DNA from 2 places in the Streptomyces sp. NPDC020362 genome. Region 2 is predicted to be linked to the other one. Evidence: riboswitches for the same ligand, from Rfam matches in the RefSeq annotation. Region 2 holds a riboswitch; the other holds the start of a gene.
What was found. A riboswitch is a leader RNA that binds a small molecule or an ion and turns the genes downstream of it on or off. The one in region 2 is predicted to bind glycine.
Positions count from the first base shown of each region.

Region 1: it holds a riboswitch for glycine, as region 2 does, so the genes downstream of both, gcvP (aminomethyl-transferring glycine dehydrogenase) here and gcvT (glycine cleavage system aminomethyltransferase GcvT) in region 2, are expected to answer to the same signal.

Region 1 covers NZ_JBFAET010000024.1:57,685-67,190, forward strand. The annotation lists gene AB0H32_RS12890 (ABC transporter ATP-binding protein) at 1-761, shown strand, start outside; gene AB0H32_RS12895 (TOBE domain-containing protein) at 790-1,209, shown strand; gene gcvP (aminomethyl-transferring glycine dehydrogenase) at 1,308-4,193, opposite strand; glycine riboswitch at 4,368-4,462, opposite strand; gene AB0H32_RS12905 (PRC-barrel domain-containing protein) at 4,582-4,950, shown strand; gene AB0H32_RS12910 (DNA polymerase IV) at 5,265-6,617, opposite strand; gene AB0H32_RS12915 (MerR family transcriptional regulator) at 6,794-7,438, opposite strand; gene AB0H32_RS12920 (bifunctional nuclease family protein) at 7,699-8,172, opposite strand; gene AB0H32_RS12925 (MerR family transcriptional regulator) at 8,259-8,996, opposite strand; gene AB0H32_RS12930 (FHA domain-containing protein) at 9,035-9,506, opposite strand, start outside.
Region 2 covers NZ_JBFAET010000026.1:45,050-54,555, forward strand. The annotation lists gene glyA (serine hydroxymethyltransferase) at 1-902, opposite strand, end outside; gene gcvH (glycine cleavage system protein GcvH) at 917-1,297, opposite strand; gene gcvT (glycine cleavage system aminomethyltransferase GcvT) at 1,413-2,540, opposite strand; glycine riboswitch at 2,698-2,795, opposite strand; gene AB0H32_RS13490 (AAA family ATPase) at 2,974-3,648, shown strand; gene AB0H32_RS13495 (enhanced serine sensitivity protein SseB) at 3,872-4,666, shown strand; gene AB0H32_RS13500 (enhanced serine sensitivity protein SseB C-terminal domain-containing protein) at 4,822-5,637, shown strand; gene AB0H32_RS13505 (ABC transporter permease) at 5,988-6,986, shown strand; gene AB0H32_RS13510 (ABC transporter substrate-binding protein) at 7,019-8,794, shown strand; gene AB0H32_RS13515 (ABC transporter permease) at 8,867-9,506, shown strand, end outside.

The sequences.
Region 1 (9,506 bases), on a different contig from region 2:
CCTTCGGGCCGCGCTGCCAGGGCGCCTCCAAGGCCGAGGCCCGTGCACAGGCCGCGGCCTGGCTGGACCGGATGGGCCTCACCGACCACTCCGGTGCCAAGCCCCGCCGCCTCTCCGGCGGCCAGGCCCAGCGCGTCGCGCTCGCCCGCGCGCTCGCCACCCGGCCCCGGCTGCTGCTCCTGGACGAACCCCTCGCGGCCCTGGACGCCCGCACCCGGCTGGAGGTGCGCGCCCAGCTGCGCCGCCATCTGGCCGAGTTCGAGGCGGTCGCCGTCCTGGTCACGCACGACCCGCTCGACGCCATGGTGCTCGCCGACCGGCTGGTGGTCGTCGAACACGGCCGGGTCGTCCAGGAGGGCACTCCGTCCGAGATCGCCCGCCATCCGCGCACGGACTACATCGCCCAGCTGGTCGGCCTCAACCTCTACCGCGGAGTGGCCGACGGGCACACCGTACGGCTGGAGGCAGGGCCGTCGATCACGACCACGGAGGACCTGTCCGGACCGGTCTTCGTGGCGTTCCCGCCGGTCGCCGTCACCCTCTTCCGGGACCGGCCCACTGGTGCCAGCGCCCGCAATCTGTGGCGCTGCGAGGTCGCGGGGCTGGAGACCCACGGCGACCAGATCCGCGCCGACCTCACCGGCGAGCTCGCCCTCGCCGCCGACCTCACCACGGTCGGCGCCGCCGAGCTGGACCTGCACCCCGGCGCAGCTGTCTGGGCGACTGTCAAAGCGACCCAGACACACGCATACCCTGCCTGACCGGACAGGCGCTCTACCGTGGGTGCCCATGACACTCAGCATCCGCAACCAGCTCCCCGGCACCGTCACCGAGGTCCAGCCCGGCGAGGTCATGGCCACGGTCAAGATCCGTCTGGACGGCGGGCAGGAGCTCATGGCGGCCATCACCCTGGAGGCCGTCGAACAGCTCGGCCTCGCCCCGGATTCCCGCGTCCACGCCCTGGTGAAGTCGACGGAGATCGCCCTGGCCACGAGCGGTGTGGAGGGGCTGTCCATCCGCAACCAGCTGCCCGGCGCAATCGTCCAGCTCGCCCATGGCGGAGCCATGGCCTCGGTGAAGATCGCCGTGGCGGGCGGCAAACTCACGGCGGTGATCACCAAGGACGCGGCCGAAGACCTCGGCCTCTTCGTGGGCTCGGACGTGATTGCCCTGATCAAGTCGACCGAGGTGTCGCTCGCGACCGCGTGAGCAAGGCAAGAGCCCCGCCCGAAGCTCGGGCGGGGCTCTCACCGGGAAGGTGCTCGGCCGGAGGGTACTCCGCCGGGGGGCACCGGGCCGTAAGGCGCTCAGTCCTCGTACGCGTCCAGCGGCGGGCAGGAGCAGACCAGGTTGCGGTCTCCGAAGGCCTGGTCGATACGGCGCACCGGCGGCCAGTACTTGTCGGCGACCGAGACTCCGGCCGGGAAGACGGCCTCCGCGCGGCTGTAGGCGTGGGTCCACTCATCGCCGAGCGCGGCGGCGGTGTGCGGGGCACCCCGCAGCGGGTTGTCCTCCGCGGGCCACTCGCCGGAGCCGACCTTCTCGATCTCCGCGCGGATGGCGATCATCGCGTCGCAGAAGCGGTCCAGCTCGGCCAGGTCCTCGGACTCGGTCGGCTCGATCATCAGCGTGCCGGCCACCGGGAAGGACATGGTCGGCGCGTGGAAGCCGTAGTCGATCAGGCGCTTGGCCACGTCGTCCACGCTCACGCCGGTCGCCTTGGTCAGCGGGCGCAGGTCGATGATGCACTCGTGCGCGACCAGGTTGCCGGGACCGGTGTAGAGCACCGGGTAGTGCGGCTCCAGGCGCTTGGCGATGTAGTTCGCGGAGAGCACGGCCACCTGGGTGGCGCGCTTGAGGCCCTCGCCGCCCATCAGGCGGACGTACGCCCACGAGATGGGGAGGATGCCGGCGCTGCCCCAGGGCGCCGCCGAGATCGGGCCGACGCCCGTCTCCGGTCCGGCCTCCGGCTGCAGCGGGTGGTTGGGCAGGTACGGCGCCAGGTGCGCGCGGACCGCGACCGGGCCGACGCCGGGGCCGCCGCCGCCGTGCGGGATGCAGAACGTCTTGTGCAGGTTCAGGTGCGAGACGTCGCCGCCGAAGTGGCCCGGCTTGGCGAGGCCGACCAGGGCGTTGAGGTTGGCGCCGTCGACGTACACCTGGCCGCCCGCCTCGTGGACCTGGGCGCAGATGTCGGCGACGTGCTCCTCGAAGACGCCGTGCGTCGACGGGTAGGTGATCATCAGCACCGACAGCTCGTCACGGTACTGCTCGATCTTGGCCCGCAGGTCCTCGACGTCGATCTCGCCGTCCCCGGCGGTCTTCACGACGACGACCTTCATGCCGGCCATCACGGCGCTGGCGGCGTTGGTGCCGTGCGCGGAGGACGGGATCAGGCACACGGTCCGCTGCTCGTCGCCGTTGGCCCGGTGGTAGCCGCGGACGGCCAGCAGACCGGCCAGCTCGCCCTGTGAACCGGCGTTCGGCTGGAGCGAGACCTTGTCGTAGCCGGTGACCTCGGCGAGACGCTCCTCCAGCTCGCGGATGAGCGTGAGGTAGCCCTCGGCCTGCTCGGCGGGCGCGAAGGGGTGCAGCTGACCGAACTCGGGCCAGGTGACCGGCTCCATCTCCGTGGTCGCGTTGAGCTTCATCGTGCAGGAGCCCAGCGGGATCATGCCGCGGTCCAGCGCGTAGTCGCGGTCGGCCAGCTTGCGCAGGTAGCGCAGCATCGCGGTCTCGGAGCGGTGGTCGTGGAAGACCGGGTGGGCGAGGTAGTCGTCGGTGCGCAGCAGCGCCTGGGGCAGGGCCTCCCCGGCGGCCGCGTCGAGCGCCTCGATGTCGCCCGCGACGCCGAAGGCGGCGAAGACGGCGTCCAGCTGGGCACGGTTGGTGGTCTCGTCGCAGGCGAGGGAGACGTGGTCGGCGTCGACCGCACGCAGGTTGACGCCCTTGTCACGGGCCGCGGCGACTATCCCGGCGGCCTTGCCGGGCACGCGCGCGGTGAGGGTGTCGAAGTAGGCGCCGTGGACGATCTCGACACCGCCGGCCTTCAGGCCCTCGGCGAGGATCGTGGCGTAGCGGTGGGTGCGGCGGGCGATGGTGCGCAGGCCCTCGGGGCCGTGGTAGACGGCGTACAGGCCGGCCATCACGGCGAGCAGCACCTGCGCGGTGCAGATGTTGCTGGTGGCCTTCTCCCGGCGGATGTGCTGCTCACGGGTCTGCAGCGCGAGGCGGTAGGCCTTGTGACCGTCGGCGTCGACGGAGACGCCGACGAGACGGCCGGGCAGGCTGCGCGCGAACTTCTCCTGCACCGCCATGTAGCCGGCGTGCGGACCGCCGAAGCCCATCGGGACACCGAAGCGCTGGGTCGTGCCGACGGCGATGTCCGCGCCGAGCTCGCCCGGCGAGGTCAGCAGGGTGAGCGCGAGCAGGTCGGCGGCGACGGTGACGAGGGCGCCCAGCTCGTGGGCCTGGTCGATCAGCGGCTTGATGTCGCGTACGGCACCGGAGGCGCCCGGGTACTGGATCAGGACGCCGGTGATCTCGCGGGCGGCGATGTCGGCCGGGATGCCGTCGCTGAGGTCCGCGACGACGACCTCGACGCCGGTCGGCTCCGCACGCGTCTCGATGACGGCGACGGTCTGCGGCAGGGCGTCCGCGTCGACCAGGAACAGGCCCTTCTTGTTCTTGCCCATGCGCCGGGACAGCGCCATCGCCTCGGCGGCCGCGGTGCCCTCGTCCAGCAGGGAGGCGCCGGAGGTGGGCAGGCCGGTCAGCTCGGCGACCATCGTCTGGAAGTTCAGCAGGGCCTCCAGACGGCCCTGCGAGATCTCCGGCTGGTACGGCGTGTAGGCCGTGTACCAGGCCGGGTTCTCCATGACGTTGCGCAGGACGACCGGCGGGGTGAAGGTGCCGTAGTAGCCGAGCCCGATCATCGAGCCGAGGACCTGGTTGCGGTCGGCGAGCGAGCGCAGCTCGGCGAGCACCTCGGCCTCGGTGCGGGCGCCCGGCAGGTCCAGGGCGTCCGCGTTCTTGATCACGTCCGGGACCGCGGCGGCGGTCAGCTCGTCGAGGGAGCCGTATCCGACGTGCGCGAGCATCTTGGCCCGCGCCTCCTGGTCGGGCCCGATGTGGCGCTGCTCGAAGGGGATGCCCGCTTCGAGCTCGGAGAGCGGAATGCGATGGGCGGTCATTGCGGAGGCCTCCTGGTCTGACGCGACCTTCGAGGGGCACCACGGCGTGGGTGCCCCGACGGCCTCCCCCTCTGTCATCTCAACCTGAGAGCTTCACCGGGCACCCGAGGGCGCCGGCTTTCACCGTCGGTGAGAGCGGAAGCCGTCGGCACCCGCTCTGCTTTCCAGAGTGACCTCGTCCGTGCGGTACGTGGGCCTGAGAGATTCCGGGGAGGATTTGCTCCTTCGGCGCCTCCGAAGTGGTCGGAGGACTCTCCCGCACGGGGTCAGCAGCCGCTGTCAGCCTACCAGCGAGGTCAACGCCCGAGCCCTCGAGTGGCCGCCTCCCTGAATGTGCTCTTTTGTAGTGCTTACGGATGAGTTGCGACCACGTGGAGGGAGAGGGACCGTGCAGACCGACATCGATCCGCGCAACCTGATCGGCCGCAAGGCGTTCGACCGCAATGGCACCAAGATCGGCACGGTCGACGAGGTGTACCTCGACGACGCCACGGGGGTGCCGGAGTGGGCGGCCATACGCACCGGCCTGTTCTCCCGGGACGCCTTCGTCCCCCTGGAGCCCAGCGAACTTGTCGAAGGTGCCCTCCGGGTCCCCTTCGAGCGCTCGCTCATCAAGGACGCCCCCGACTTCGGCGTGGGCCGCCATCTCTCTCCCGAACAGGAACTCCAGCTCTACCACCACTACGGCCTGGACGTGGCCCCGCCCCCCGCCCCGGACCGCGACTTCGGCAAGCTGGCAGGCAGCGAGGAAGGCTGAGGGAAACACGGCCTGCTGAGCCGACTCCGCCAACGGCAACCGCTCAGGGGCGCGGGGAACTGCGCGAGAAACCACGACGGCCCCCGCACCCGACAACAGAGCAGCACCCACCCAGGGCGCGGGGAACTGCGCGAGAAACCACGACGGCCCCCGCACCCGACAACAGAGCAGCACCCACCCAGGGGCACGGGGAACTGCGCGAAGAACCACGACAGCCCCCGCACCCGACAACAGAGCAGCACCCACCCAGGGGCACGGGGAACTGCGCGAAGAACCACGACGAACCCGCACCCGGCAGCGGACAGGCAGGCCCCCTACACCTCGGTGTCCACCCCGTCCAGGACCAGCGGCAGCGGCTCGGCCGGCTCCAGCGCAGGATCATCGACAAGAAACGTCCTTACCCGCCCCGGCGGGGACTGCGGCGTCTCGAAGCGGACAGTGACCCGCCCCAGGCCGCTGCCCTGCACCCAGCCGTGCCCGTACTCGGCGTGCCGCACGTCGTGTCCCGCACGCCACTGCCGTTCCGCGGGCTCCGGGCGCTCCACGGCCTCGGGCACGTCCTCCTCCGGCGCCTGCGCGGCCGCGGCCCGCTCGCCCGCCGCCTGTGCGAACAGGTCCTCCTGGGTGTAGTCGGCGAGCCCGGAGACCCCCACGCCGAGCAGGCGGACGCCTCCCGTGGTGTCCACGGACTCCAGCAGCCGCGCGGCTGCCTCCCGGATCACCGCCGGGTCGTCCGTGGGGCCTCTGAGCGTCTCGGACCGGGTGAGCGTCGAGAAGTCGTACCTGCGCACCTTCAGCACGATGGTCCGCCCGGACAGCCCGGCCTCGCGCAGCCGCCGCACACACCGGTCGGCGAGCCGCTGCACCTCCAGACCGACCCGCAGCCGGTCGTGGATGTCCACGTCGTAGGTGTCCTCGACCGATACCGACTTGGTCTCCCGCTCGGCCACCACGGGCCGGTCGTCACGCGCCAGCGCCATGGCGTACAGCGCGTGCCCGTGCGCCTTGCCCAGCAGCCGTACCAGCTCGTCCTCGCCCGCCTCGGCCAGCTCCTCGACCATGGTGATCCCTGCCCGTCTCAGGTGGTCCCCGGTGGCCGGCCCGATCCCGGGCAGGGTCCGCACCGGCATGGGGCCCAGCAGCGCCCGCTCGGTCCCGGGCTCGATGAGTACGAGTCCGTCGGGCTTGGCCTGCTCCGAGGCGATCTTCGCGAGCATCTTGGAGGCGGCCAGCCCCACCGACCCGGTGAGCCCCGTGACCGCCCGTATGTCCGCGCGCAGCTTGACTGCGGCCAGGCGTGCCGATTCCTCGTCCCAGGCCGTTCCCCCGGCCTCCAGGTCCACGAACGCCTCGTCCAGGCTCAGCGGCTCCACCAGCGGCGACAGCTCCCGCAGCAGCGCCATCACCTGGTCACTGACCGACCGGTACAGAGTGAAGCGCGGCACGAGGTACGCGGCGTTCGGCGCCAGGCGGCGCGCCTGGGCCATCGGCATCGCCGAGTGCACCCCGAAGACGCGCGCCTCGTACGACGCGGTGGCCACCACTCCGCGCGGTCCCAGTCCGCCCACGACGACAGCCTTCCCACGCAGGCTCGGCTTGGATGCCTGCTCCACCGAGGCGTAGAAGGCGTCCATGTCGAGATGCAGGACCGTGGGAGCGTTTCTCACACCTCTGATGCTGCACCACGCCACTGACAACGGACCGGCACGGGACGGGCCGGAGCAGGGCTGCGACGCCCGGACGGCCCCTTGCGACAAGCGTCGGCGGTCAGGGCCGACGGTCAGGGCCTCTACGCACTCACCAGCGCCCCGCCCGCGCCCGGCGGGCCCGGGCGCGGTTCCGCTCAGACAGCCCGGTTGCGGCGCCGCGCCAGTTCGTCCGAGGGGTTGTGCCCGATGAGCGTCTCCCCGGTGTCGATACGCTCCCCGTGCAGCTGGGAGAGCGCGCTTTCCACATCGCGCCAGACCACGCCGACGGCGATCCCGAAGATGCCCTGACCGCCCTGGAGCAGGGCGTGGACCTCGTCCGGGGAGGTGCACTCGTAGACCGTCGCACCGTCGCTCATGAGGGTCATGCGCTCCAGATCGCGGAAACCGCGTTCTCGCAGGTGGTGCACGGCCGAGCGGATGTTCTGCAGCGAAACCCCAGTGTCCAGGAAGCGCTTCACGATCTTCAGGACGACAATGTCCCGGAAGCTGTAGAGACGCTGGGTGCCCGACCCGTAGGCGGGCCGCACGCTCGGCTCGACGAGGCCGGTACGGGCCCAGTAGTCGAGTTGCCGGTAGGTGATGCCGGCCGCAGCGCAGGCCGTGGGCCCGCGATAGCCGATCTCCTCGGACGCCATGGACGCCGCCCCTCCGCCGTTCGGCACCGCCGTCGGTCGCTGCTGGGCGTGGTCGACCGCGCTGCTGTGAAGCGGGTACGGACCGCTCTCCCCCAGACCGCGTCCGGGGGTACCCCCCACCGTACCGTCGCCGCTCGTTCTCACGCCGACCTCCGTCCTTGACCTGCCCTCTCGACGGTAGGCAGTCACCAGGGGTGCGTCAACGATCGCCACACTCGGCACGCCGAGTGATAATCACCCTAGGAGTGGTTTCCCGTCCCCACCGCGGGGAAAGGCTAGCCGAATGCGTTCACGGGAGGCCGTAGGACGCTCTCAATGGCCGGTGGCAATTGCCATGCTGCCGGGGCCCCACGGGCCGTCGACCGACCGGTCACAGACCCGCCGGGCGCCCGGCGGGACCCGGCTCACTGGCTGCTGGTGCCGAAGTCCTCGGGCGAGATCTGGTCGAGGAACTCGCGGAACTTCTCCACCTCGTCCTCCTGCTCGTCCGGAATGGCGATGCCGGCGTCGTCCAGCACGGTGTCGCTGCCGTAGATCGGCGTTCCGGTGCGCAGGGCGAGCGCTATGGCGTCGGAGGGACGGGCGCTCACCTCGACCCCGCTGGCGAAGACCAGCTCCGCGTAGAAGACGCCCTCACGCAGATCCGTGATGCGCACTTCGGTCAGCTCCTGGCCGACGGCCTCCAGCACGTCCTTGAACAGGTCGTGGGTCAGCGGTCGCGCGGGCGCCATGCCCTGCTGGGCGAAGGCGATCGCCGTCGCCTCCCCCGGCCCGATCCAGATGGGGAGGTAACGGTCGCCTCCCACTTCGCGCAGGAGCACGATCGGTTGGTTGGAGGGCATTTCGACCCGGACACCTACGACATCGAGCTCGTTCACACAGCAACCCTAGGCCGTGCCCGGGACGTTTGGGTAGTCGGGCCGGGAACAGGTGCCCGATCCGGCCGTCCGGGAGACCCCGCCGCTCAGGGCAGCCGCACCCCGAGGGCGGTCTGTACCAGTGCGGCGTGCAGCTTCACCGTGAGCGCCGCCAGCTCCTTCGTACGAGCCTCGGCGTGTGCCCTGGTCTGAGGGTTGCGGTGGCGCTTCAGGGGGGCCACCACCTGGTCCACGAGACCCGCCTCGCGGTCGGCCGCCGCCTTCATCACCCGCAGGTGTCGCGGCCCGATCCCGAACCGGCCCAGCTCGGCGACGAGCGAGGCCACGGTGACGGACTCGGCGTCGTACGCCCCGTCCTCCAGAGGAGCGACGAGCCCGTACGACTCCCACTCCTTGAGGTCGTCCTCGTCGATACCGGCGGCCGCCAGCAGCTCGGCCCGCCCGACCCGGGCGAGTGTGGGCCGCTCGGCGGGCTCCGGCGCCTCCTGCCCGGTGCGCTGGCGCCCGACCACGGGCAGCTGGACGGCCTCGCCCCGCTCCATGGCCGCCAGGTGCTCGCGGATCACCTTGAGCGGCAGATAGTGGTCCCGCTGCATCCTCAGGACGTGAGCGAGACGCTCCACGTCCCCGGCGCTGAACTTGCGGTACCCCGATGGGGTCCGCCGCGGCTCGATGAGCCCCTCCGACTCCAGAAAGCGGATCTTGGAGATGGTGACTTCGGGGAACTCGTCGCGCAGCGCGTTCAGCACCGTGCCGATGCTCATCAGCCCACTGTCCGTGGCGGCGGTACCGTTTCGGGCACCGCCGCTCGGTGTTTGAAGCATGGACCTTCCCTGGGGTCCCCCGGACGGGATCCGGAGGGTCAGATGCCCTGCCGGCTCGCGTAGAAGACCAGCCGGTACTTGCCGATCTGCACCTCGTCACCGTTCGCGAGCGGAACCTGGTCGATCCGCTCACGGTTGACGTACGTGCCGTTCAGACTGCCGACATCGGCCACCGTGAACGAGCCGTCCTGGGAGCGCCGGAACTCCACGTGCCGCCGCGAGACCGTGACGTCGTCCAGGAAGATGTCGCTCTGCGGATGACGGCCGGCCGTGGTCAGGTCGCTGTCCAGCAGGAAGCGGCTGCCCGAGTTCGGGCCCCGCCGCACCACCAACAGCGCCGATCCCGGCGGCAGCGCGTCGACCGCGGCCTGTGCCTCGGGCGAGAGCATCGGCAGCGGCGTCTGCCCGGTCGCCTCTGCCTCGTAGGCCTCGAGGCCGGAGATGGAGATGGTGGACGTGGTCTCCGAGGCGCGCTCCGGAGCCACCCCGGCGCGCAGCGGTGCTCCGCAA
Region 2 (9,506 bases):
GTCAGCCGATCGGCGAGGATCCGCGCGCCCTCCACCGTACGGCGCTGGCGCTCCTTGAAGTCCTCGCTCGCCGCGACCTTGAAGGAGACCGCCTTGGCCGCGATCACGTGCTCCAGGGGGCCGCCCTGGAAGCCCGGGAAGACGGACGAGTTCAGCTTCTTCGCGAAGTCCTTCTTCGCGAGGATGATGCCGCCGCGCGGGCCGCCGAGCGTCTTGTGGGTCGTGGAGGTCACCACGTCCGCGTACTCCACCGGGTTCGGGTGGAGACCGGCGGCGACCAGGCCCGCGAAGTGCGCCATGTCGACCCACAGGTACGCCTCGACCTCGTCGGCGATCCGGCGGAACTCGGCGAAGTCCAGCTGACGCGGGTAAGCCGACCAGCCCGCGATGATCACCTTCGGACGGTGCTCCTTGGCGAGCCGCTCGACCTCGGCCATGTCGACCAGACCGGTCTCGACGTCCACGTGGTAGGCGACCACGTTGAACTGCTTGCCGGAGAAGTTCAGCCGCATCCCGTGGGTCAGGTGGCCGCCGTGCGCCAGGTCCAGGCCGAGGATGGTGTCCCCGGGCTGGGCCAGCGCGAACAGGGCCGCCTGGTTCGCGGAGGCTCCGGAGTGGGGCTGCACGTTGGCGTACTCGGCGCCGAACAGCTCCTTGATCCGGTCGATGGCGATCTGCTCGGCGACGTCGACGTGCTCGCAGCCACCGTAGTAGCGGCGGCCCGGGTAGCCCTCGGCGTACTTGTTGGTCAGGACCGAGCCCTGGGCCTCCATCACCGCGACCGGCGCGAAGTTCTCGGAGGCGATCATCTCCAGCGTCGACTGCTGGCGGTGCAGCTCGGCGTCGACCGCGGCGGCGATCTCCGGGTCCAGCTCGTGCAGGGACGTGTTCAGGACAGTCATACGGCTACGACTCCTCAGCCGGCGTTCTGGGCGGTGTACTCGTCGGCGGAGAGCAGGTCGGCCGGCTCCTCCGTGACGCGAACCTTGAACAGCCAGCCGCCCTCGAAGGGGGCGGAGTTCACCAGCGACGGGTCGTCGACCACGTCCTGGTTGGCTTCGACGATCTCACCGGTGACCGGGGAGTACAGGTCGGAGACCGACTTGGTCGACTCCAGCTCGCCGCAGGTCTCGCCCGCGGTCACCGTGTCGCCGACCTCGGGGAGCTGGGCGTAGACCACATCGCCGAGCGCGTTGGCCGCGAACTCGGTGATGCCGACCGTCGCGACGCCGTTCTCGTCGGCGGCCGACAGCCACTCGTGCTCCTTGCTGTAGCGCAGCTGCTGGGGGTTGCTCATGGCCTGAATTCTCCTGTACGCGCGGGAGTGCTGATGAATGGGGGACTACTGGTTCTGCTGGTGAGCAGATGAATGTGCGCAGGGTCACGCTTCGGGTACGGACCGCGCCCAGTGTCTACTTCTGGCGCTTGTAGAAGGGCAGAGCCACGACCTCGTACGGCTCGTGGCTCCCCCTGATGTCCACGCCGACGCCCTCGGCGCCCGGCGCCGCGTGCGCCGCGTCGACGTACGCGATGGCGATCGGCTTGCCCAGGGTGGGGGAGGGGGCACCGGAGGTGACCTCGCCGATCACCGCGCCGCCGGCGACGACCGGGTAGCCGGCGCGCGGCACCCGGCGGCCCTCGGCGATCAGCCCGACGAGTACCCGCGGCGGGTTCTGCTCAGCCCTGGAGGCGGCCTCGGTCAGCGCCTCGCGGCCCACGAAGTCGCCCTCCTTCTCGAACTTCACCACCCGGCCGAGCCCGGCGTCGAAGGGGGTGAGCGAGGTGGTCAGCTCATGCCCGTACAGCGGCATGCCCGCCTCCAGGCGCAGGGTGTCCCGGCAGGACAGGCCGCACGCCACCAGGCCCACGCCCTCGCCGGCCTTGGTCAGCGCCTGCCACAGTTCCACGGCGTGCTCGGGCTTCACGAACAGCTCGAAGCCGTCCTCGCCGGTGTAGCCGGTGCGCGCGATCAGCGCGGGGACGCCGGCGACCGTGCCGGGCAGGCCCGCGTAGTACTTCAGGCCGTCCAGGTCGGCGTCGGTGAGGGACTTCAGGATCCCGGGGGACTCGGGACCCTGGACCGCGATCAGCGCGTACGCGTCACGGTCGTCGCGGACCTCGGCGTCGAAGCCGGCGGCGCGCTCGGTCAGCGCGTCCAGCACCACCTGGGCGTTGGAGGCGTTGGCCACGACCATGTACTCGGCCTCGGCCAGCCGGTAGACGATCAGGTCGTCCAGGATGCCGCCGTCGGCCTGGCAGATCATGGTGTAGCGGGCGCGGCCGACGCCGACGGAGGCGATGTTGCCGACCAGGGCGTAGTTCAGCAGGGCGGCTGCCTGCGGTCCGGTCACGGTGATCTCGCCCATGTGGGAGAGGTCGAAGAGTCCGGCCCTGGTCCGCACCGCGACGTGCTCGTCGCGCTCGGAGCCGTAGCGCAGGGGCATGTCCCAGCCCGCGAAGTCGGTCATCGTCGCACCGAGCGAGCGATGCAGCGCGTCCAGCGCGGTGTGGCGCAGCTCGGTGGGTTCGGTACTGCTCATCGGTCGGTCGTCTCCCAAGGGCAGGTATGACAGGCGAGGAACGTTCCTCCCCATCTGTCATCGGAACCTGAGAGGTTCGCCGGGACCGCCACAGGGACGATCACGGTTTGCACCTTGGGTGGAGCCACTGACACAGCGGCCCGCTTTTCAGATGTGCCTCGCCCGCGCGGTAACGGGGCCTGAGAGATTCAAGGGAGGGACTTGCTCCTTCGGCGTCCCAGCGAAGGCTGCTGGGAACTCTCCCGCGCGGATTCAAGCGGCCGATATGCAGTTGGCGGCCACATCATTGCACGCCGGACCCCCACCCGTCAGGGCCCGCATCTGTAACCGACCTGTGGCAGTACGCGCACCCAACGGCCGGACACCGCGCATTACCTTCTCTTTGCATCCGAGGGGCATGACCTTTGCAGGCCCACAGGGGAGGACGATCACGGTGAACAGGACCACGGCCTACGCCGCCACCGGCGTCGCGGTGCCCGGGCAGCGCCCGGCCCCGGCCCGCGAGCGCTGCGCCGAACGCCCGGCCCCCGTCGTCCGCGACCTGCGCGACCGCGCCGGGCGCGGCCCGCACGCCCTGCTCTTCGGCCCCCGTGACCTGGTGGTGATCGCCGGCCTGCCCGGCAGTGGCAAGTCCACCCTGATGCACCGCGCGGTCCTCGGCCACCGCGTCGACTCCCAGGACACCCGGGACCGCTGGGCGGCCCGCCTGCCACGCCTCCTGCCGTACGCCCTCTACCGCCCGCTGGTCCGCCTCGCCCACTACGCCGGACTGCGCCGCGCCCTGCGCACCGGCGAGGGGGTCGTCGTGCACGACTGCGGCACCCAGGCCTGGGTGCGTGCCTGGCTGGCCCGCGAGGCCCGGCGCCGCGGCGGCACCCTGCACCTGCTCCTTCTCGACGTGGCTCCCGCGGCGGCCAGGGAGGGGCAGCGGCAACGGGGCAGGGGCGTGTCCCGGTACGCCTTCGGCCGCCACCGCCGTACGGCCGCCCGTCTGGTCGGCGCGGTGGAGCGGGGCGAGCTGCCCGCCGGCTGCGGCTCGGCGGTGCTGCTGGACCGCGACGCGGCGGACGTCCTGCGCCGCATCGGCTTCGCCGCCCGGCCGGAGTGAGGACGGAGCCGGAGCGGGGCCGAGCGGTGTCATCGGTCCGGAGAAACCGTCCCCGGGCCCGGTCGGGCCCCGGAACGAGCCGATCACCGGAGCCGCTCACGGACCGGGCCGGTCACCGGAATGAGTCGTTCACCGGACCGAGCCGGCCATCGGACTGAACGGTGTCACAGGCACCCGCTAGCCTTTTGAATCACAACGGCGGTTCCCAGCAGGCGGCAGGCAGATGGACTTCTCGGCGGCGGGCTTTCCCGCGGACATTCCGGCACAGACACACCCCCACCCGCACAGCGGTTGGCCCGGCAACGAGCTGGAGGAGGTGCTCTCGGCCTCCCTCGGCATACCCTCCGCCGGCGGCCGGATCATCGAAGTCCTGGGCCGGAGCTTCCTGTGGATCCCGCTGCCCAACGGCGGCGGCCCGGACAGCGGCCCGCTCGACCTGCCCACCCTGGAGATCGACGGCCAGGTCCACGTCCCGGTCTTCAGCTCCGAGGAGCAGCTCCGCCAGGTGGCCGGCTCCCACATGTCGTTCACCATCGCCCCGGCGGTGGAGTTCGCCCGCGGCCTGCCCCCGCAGGTCGGCATCGCCGTCAACCCCGACGGCGTGGTCGGCATCCCGCTCCCGCCCGAGGCGGTGGCCGAGCTGTGCCGCACGGGCCGCACCCCGCTGGACGGCCCCAGCAGCGGTGGCCGGGTCCGCCTCTTCGAGCCCGACTGGCAGGACGACCCGGTCGACTTCCTCTCCGCGGCCTCCGCCGAGTTCGCGGCGACGGGTGTGGTCCTCACGGCCCGCCGCTGCCTGGCCGTCATAGAAACCGCCGACCCGGTGATGTTCGTGGGCGTGGAACTCTCCCAGTGGGAGGGCGACCTGCGAGCCCTTCCCCTGGAGGCCCTGGGTAAAGCTCTGGGCAAGGTCCCGGTCCAGTGGCCGGTCAACCTGGTCCTCCTGGACGTGGCCGAGGACCCCGTGGGTCACTGGCTCAAATCAAACGTCCGCCCCTTCTACCAGTACGGCCACTAGAAGCCGACGCAGCCTCAGCCGACCCCCAGGGGTGCGGGGAACTGCGCGAGAACCCACCACGAACCCGCACTCGCCGACGGACACGAGGTCCCGAGCCATTCGGCGCTTAAGCTGTGTCCGAACGCGGGGCAAGAATCGAAGGGGCGGTAAGACAGGTGAGCGCGAGCCCAAGCGGCAGCGTCGAGCACATGCTGCGCCAGGTCACCCCCGGGCGCTACGACGCCTACGAGGCACTGCTGCGCGCCCTCGCCACCCCTTCCTCCGGCCAGATCTGGATGCTCCTGTGGCACGGCCAGGCCGGCTCTCCGGACGCCCAGTACGGGAACATGGAGGTCGACGGCTTCAGCTACGCCCCCTGTGTGACCTCCGCCCAGGAACTCTCGGCCAGCGGCTGGAACCGCTCCTACGAAGTGGTCGACGGGCTCGACGTGGCCCGCACCCTCTATCCCGACCACTACGGCCTCTGGCTCAACCCGCATGCTCCCGGCGGCGGCGTCGGCATCCCCTGGCTGGACCTGCGCCGCATCGCCACCGGCCTGGACCGCCAGCCCGCCGGCCCCCTCCGGCTGTCGGAGCCCGGTGTCGAGATCCCGCAGTTCTACGCCCTGCTCGCGCAGAACGCCCACCGCACCCCTGCCCTGCGCTCCCTGCGCCGCGCCTGGGTGCAGCCCGCGCTCGGGGCGCCGTATCTCTCCATCGGCCTGGACGTGTACGACACCTCGCCGGCCGCGGTCGACTCGGTGCGCGCGATGATGCAGCAGTCCGTCGGCGCGGTCCCGGAGGGGCTGCCGGTCTCGACGGTCGCGATGACGGACGACTACGACCCGGTCGTGATGTGGATGCGGGTCAACGCCCGCCCGTTCTACGATCGCGAGGCCCACGCGGCTCCGCCCCAGCCCCAGCTCCAGGCCTCGCCCCAGGCTCAGGCCCCGGCCGCCGGTTACGGGTACCCGCCCGTCCACGGCTACTGATCGACGGGGCCGCGCGGCGCGTTCCCGGCCCGGATCGCAGAATGGACGTGACCGGTGGGCTTCTGCGCGCGTAGACCTCCCCCGTACGTCCAGAACCGGGCATAATCTGCCGTTCTGTCTTAACTGGCCCGCGTCCGAGGGCCGTTACCAACTGTTCGGATAACGGATTCCCCCGCACTGCATCACGGTTGCGCATACTTTCGCGGTCAGCTCTGGCGGGTGATCGCAACGACGCTGAAGACTCCCGACTCAGACACGAGGTGAAGACCTCGTGATCGATGGCAAGTCGACAAAGCCGCAAACCGCGGCAGGCGCAGGCCGGTCACCACCGGCGAGAGGGGTCGCTCACCGTGACCGCACCGATCGAGACCACCGGGGCGGCAGCCGAGGCACAGCCGGAGGCTGTGCTGGCGGGTGCCGAGAAGGGGCAGATCGAGGGTCGTTCCCTGGGCCAGATCGCCTGGTCCCGGTTCAAGCGGGACAGAGTCGCCGTCGTCGGCGGCGTCATCGTGATCCTGCTGATCCTCCTCGCGATCCTCTCGCGCCCCATCCAGGCCATGCTCGGCCTCGACCCCAACGCCTTCCACCAGGACCTGATCGTGCCCGACACCTCGCTGCCCAAGGGCGGCTGGGGCGGCATGAGCATGGATCACCCGCTGGGTGTGGACCCGAAGTTCGGCCGGGACATCGCCACCCGCATCCTCGAGGGTTCCTGGGTCTCGCTGGTGGTCGCCTTCGGCGCCACGATCCTGTCCAACGTGATCGGCGCGATCATGGGTGTGGTCGCGGGCTACTACGGCGGCCGGGTCGACTCGATCATCAGCCGGCTGATGGACATCTTCCTCGCCTTCCCCCTCCTGCTGTTCGCGATCGCCATCTCCGCCACCCTGCAGGGCGGCGCCTTCGGCCTGAACGGACTGCCGCTGCACCTGAGCGTGCTCATCTTCGTCATCGGCTTCTTCAACTGGCCCTACCTGGGCCGGATCGTGCGAGGCCAGACGCTTGCCCTGCGTGAGCGTGAGTTCGTGGACGCGGCCCGCGGCATGGGTGCCAAGGGCCCGTACATCCTCTTCCGCGAGCTGATGCCCAACCTGGTCGGCCCGATCATCGTCTACTCGACGCTGCTCATCCCGACCAACATCCTGTTCGAGGCTTCCCTGAGCTTCCTGGGTGTGGGCATCCAGCCCCCGCAGGCGTCCTGGGGCGGCATGCTCCGGGAAGCCGTCACCTACTACCAGGTCGATCCCCAGTACATGATCGTGCCGGGCCTCGCCATCTTCATCACCGTCCTGGCGTTCAATCTGCTCGGCGACGGTCTCCGAGACGCTCTCGACCCCCGCAGCCGCTAGGCAGCCCCGAGAGTCCATCAAGTTTCCTATCTATGGAGGGGAAGCAGACCATCATGCGAAGGTCAGCGCTGGCCGCGGTCGCGGCCATCGGCTCCGCAAGCCTGCTGGTTGCAGGTTGCAGCAAGGCCGATGACAACAAGGACGGCAACACTCCGAAGGCGGCCGGTGCCAACGCGGCGACCACGGGTGTCGTCAATGCGTCCGACAAAAAGGGCGGCACGGTCACCTACGAGATGTCGGACGTGCCCGACTCGTTCGACCCGGGCAACACGTACTACGCGTACATGTACAACTTCAGCCGGCTCTACGCGCGCCCGCTGATGACGTTCCAGCCCGGCCCCGGCGAGAAGGGCAACACCCTCGTCCCGGACCTCGCCGCGAGCAAGGGCGTCCCGAGCGACGGCGGCAAGACCTGGACGTACAAGCTGCGTTCGGGCCTGAAGTACCAGGACGGCACGGCGATCACCTCGAAGGACGTCAAGTACGCCGTCGAGCGGTCGAACTTCGCCCGTGACGTGCTCTCGCTCGGCCCGAACTACTTCCAGCAGTTCATGAAGGACGGCGACAAGTACAAGGGTCCGTACAAGGACAAGAGCGCCAAGGGCCTGTCCTCGATCGAGACGCCCGACGCCACCACGATCGTCTTCCACCTGAACCGCGCCTTCCAGGAGTTCGACTACCTGGTCGCCGCGCCGCAGACGGCTCCGGTGCCGCAGGCCAAGGACGACGGCGTCGACTACGTCAAGCACATCGTGTCCTCGGGCTCGTACCAGTTCCAGAGCTACGACGAGGGCAAGCAGGCCGTCCTCGTCCGCAACAAGAACTGGGACCCGAAGACCGACCCGCTGCGCAAGCAGCTGCCTGACAAGATCGTCGTCAACCTGAAGGTCAACCCGGAGACGATCGACAAGGATCTGCAGTCCGGCGACGCCACCGTCGACCTCGCGGGCTCCGGCGTCCAGGCCTCCACCCAGGCCGAGCTGATCAACTCGGCCGACGGCAAGGCCGCGACGGACAACACCTACGGTGGCCGCCTGGTCTACATGGCGATCAACACCAAGGTCGCGCCGTTCGACAAGGTCGAGTGCCGCAAGGCCGTCCAGTACGCCATCGACAAGGTCTCCGTGCAGACCGCCGAGGGCGGCCCGATCCGCGGTGACGTCGCCTCCACCGTTCTGCCGCCGGACATCACCGGCTACCAGAAGGCGGACACCTACCCGAGCGCGGGCAACAAGGGTGACGTCGCGAAGGCCAAGGACCAGCTCAAGGCCTGCGGCAAGTCGTCGATCAGCACCAACATCTCGGCGCGCTCCGACCGCCCGCAGGAGATCGATGCGGCCACCGCGATCATCAACTCGCTGAAGAAGGTCGGCATCAACGCCAGCCTGAAGCAGTACCCGTCCGGTAAGTACTTCACCGACTACGCGGGTGTGCCGAAGTTCACCAACAAGCAGAACATCGGCCTGATCATGATGCAGTGGGGCGCCGACTGGCCCTCGGGCTACGGCTTCCTGCAGCAGATCCTGAACGGCAAGGCGATCAGCCAGTCCGGCAACACCAACCTGTCGCAGTACGACAACAAGAAGGTCAACGACCTGCTCGGACAGGCCATCGCGACCGAGGACTCGGCCAAGCGCAACGAGCTGTACGGGCAGATCGACAAGCAGACGATGGACGACGCCGTCATCGTGCCGCTGACCTACTTCAAGGTCCTGCTGTACCGCTCGCCGTACGCCACCAACGTGGTCTCCACGGCCGCCTTCAGTGGTCAGTACGACTACCTCAACCTCGGCACCACGAAGAAGTAGCAGCCCCGGAAGGCAGGTGAAGGCATTGGTGCCCGCGGGCTACGCGGCCCGCGGGCACCAGCGCCGGTCCCCGTGATCTCGTACATCCTCCGTCGGACGTTCGCGGCAGTGATCCTGCTGCTGGTCGTCACCGCGGTCACCTTCGCCATCTTCTTCCTGCTGCCGCGACTCGCCGGCCAGACAGCGGATCAGTTGGCGCAGCAGTACATCGGCAAGAGCCCGTCGAAGGCGGACATCGCCGCGGTCAAGCACAACCTCGGTCTGGACCAGCCCGTCTACGTCCAGTACTGGCACTTCATCAAGGGGATCGTGGCCGGCGCCACCTACGACCTCGGCCCCACCACGGTGCACTGCAACGCACCCTGCTTCGGCTACTCGTTCAAGAACCACCAGGCGGTCTGGCCGCAGCTCACCTCCCGTCTTCCCGTGACCCTCTCGCTGGCTGCGGGCGCCGCGGTGATGTGGCTGCTCTCGGGTGTGGTGATCGGTGTCATCTCGGCGCTGAAGCCGCGCTCGGTCTTCGACCGCACCTTCATGGGCGTCGCGCTCGCCGGTGTCTCCCTGCCCATGTTCTTCACGGGCAACCTGGCGATCCTGCTCTTCACCTACACCTGGCCGATCTTCGGCCGCACCTACGTCCCGCTCACCGAGAACCCCTCGGAGTGGGCCAACACCCTCTTCCCCGCATGGTGTTCGCTCGCCCTGCTGTACT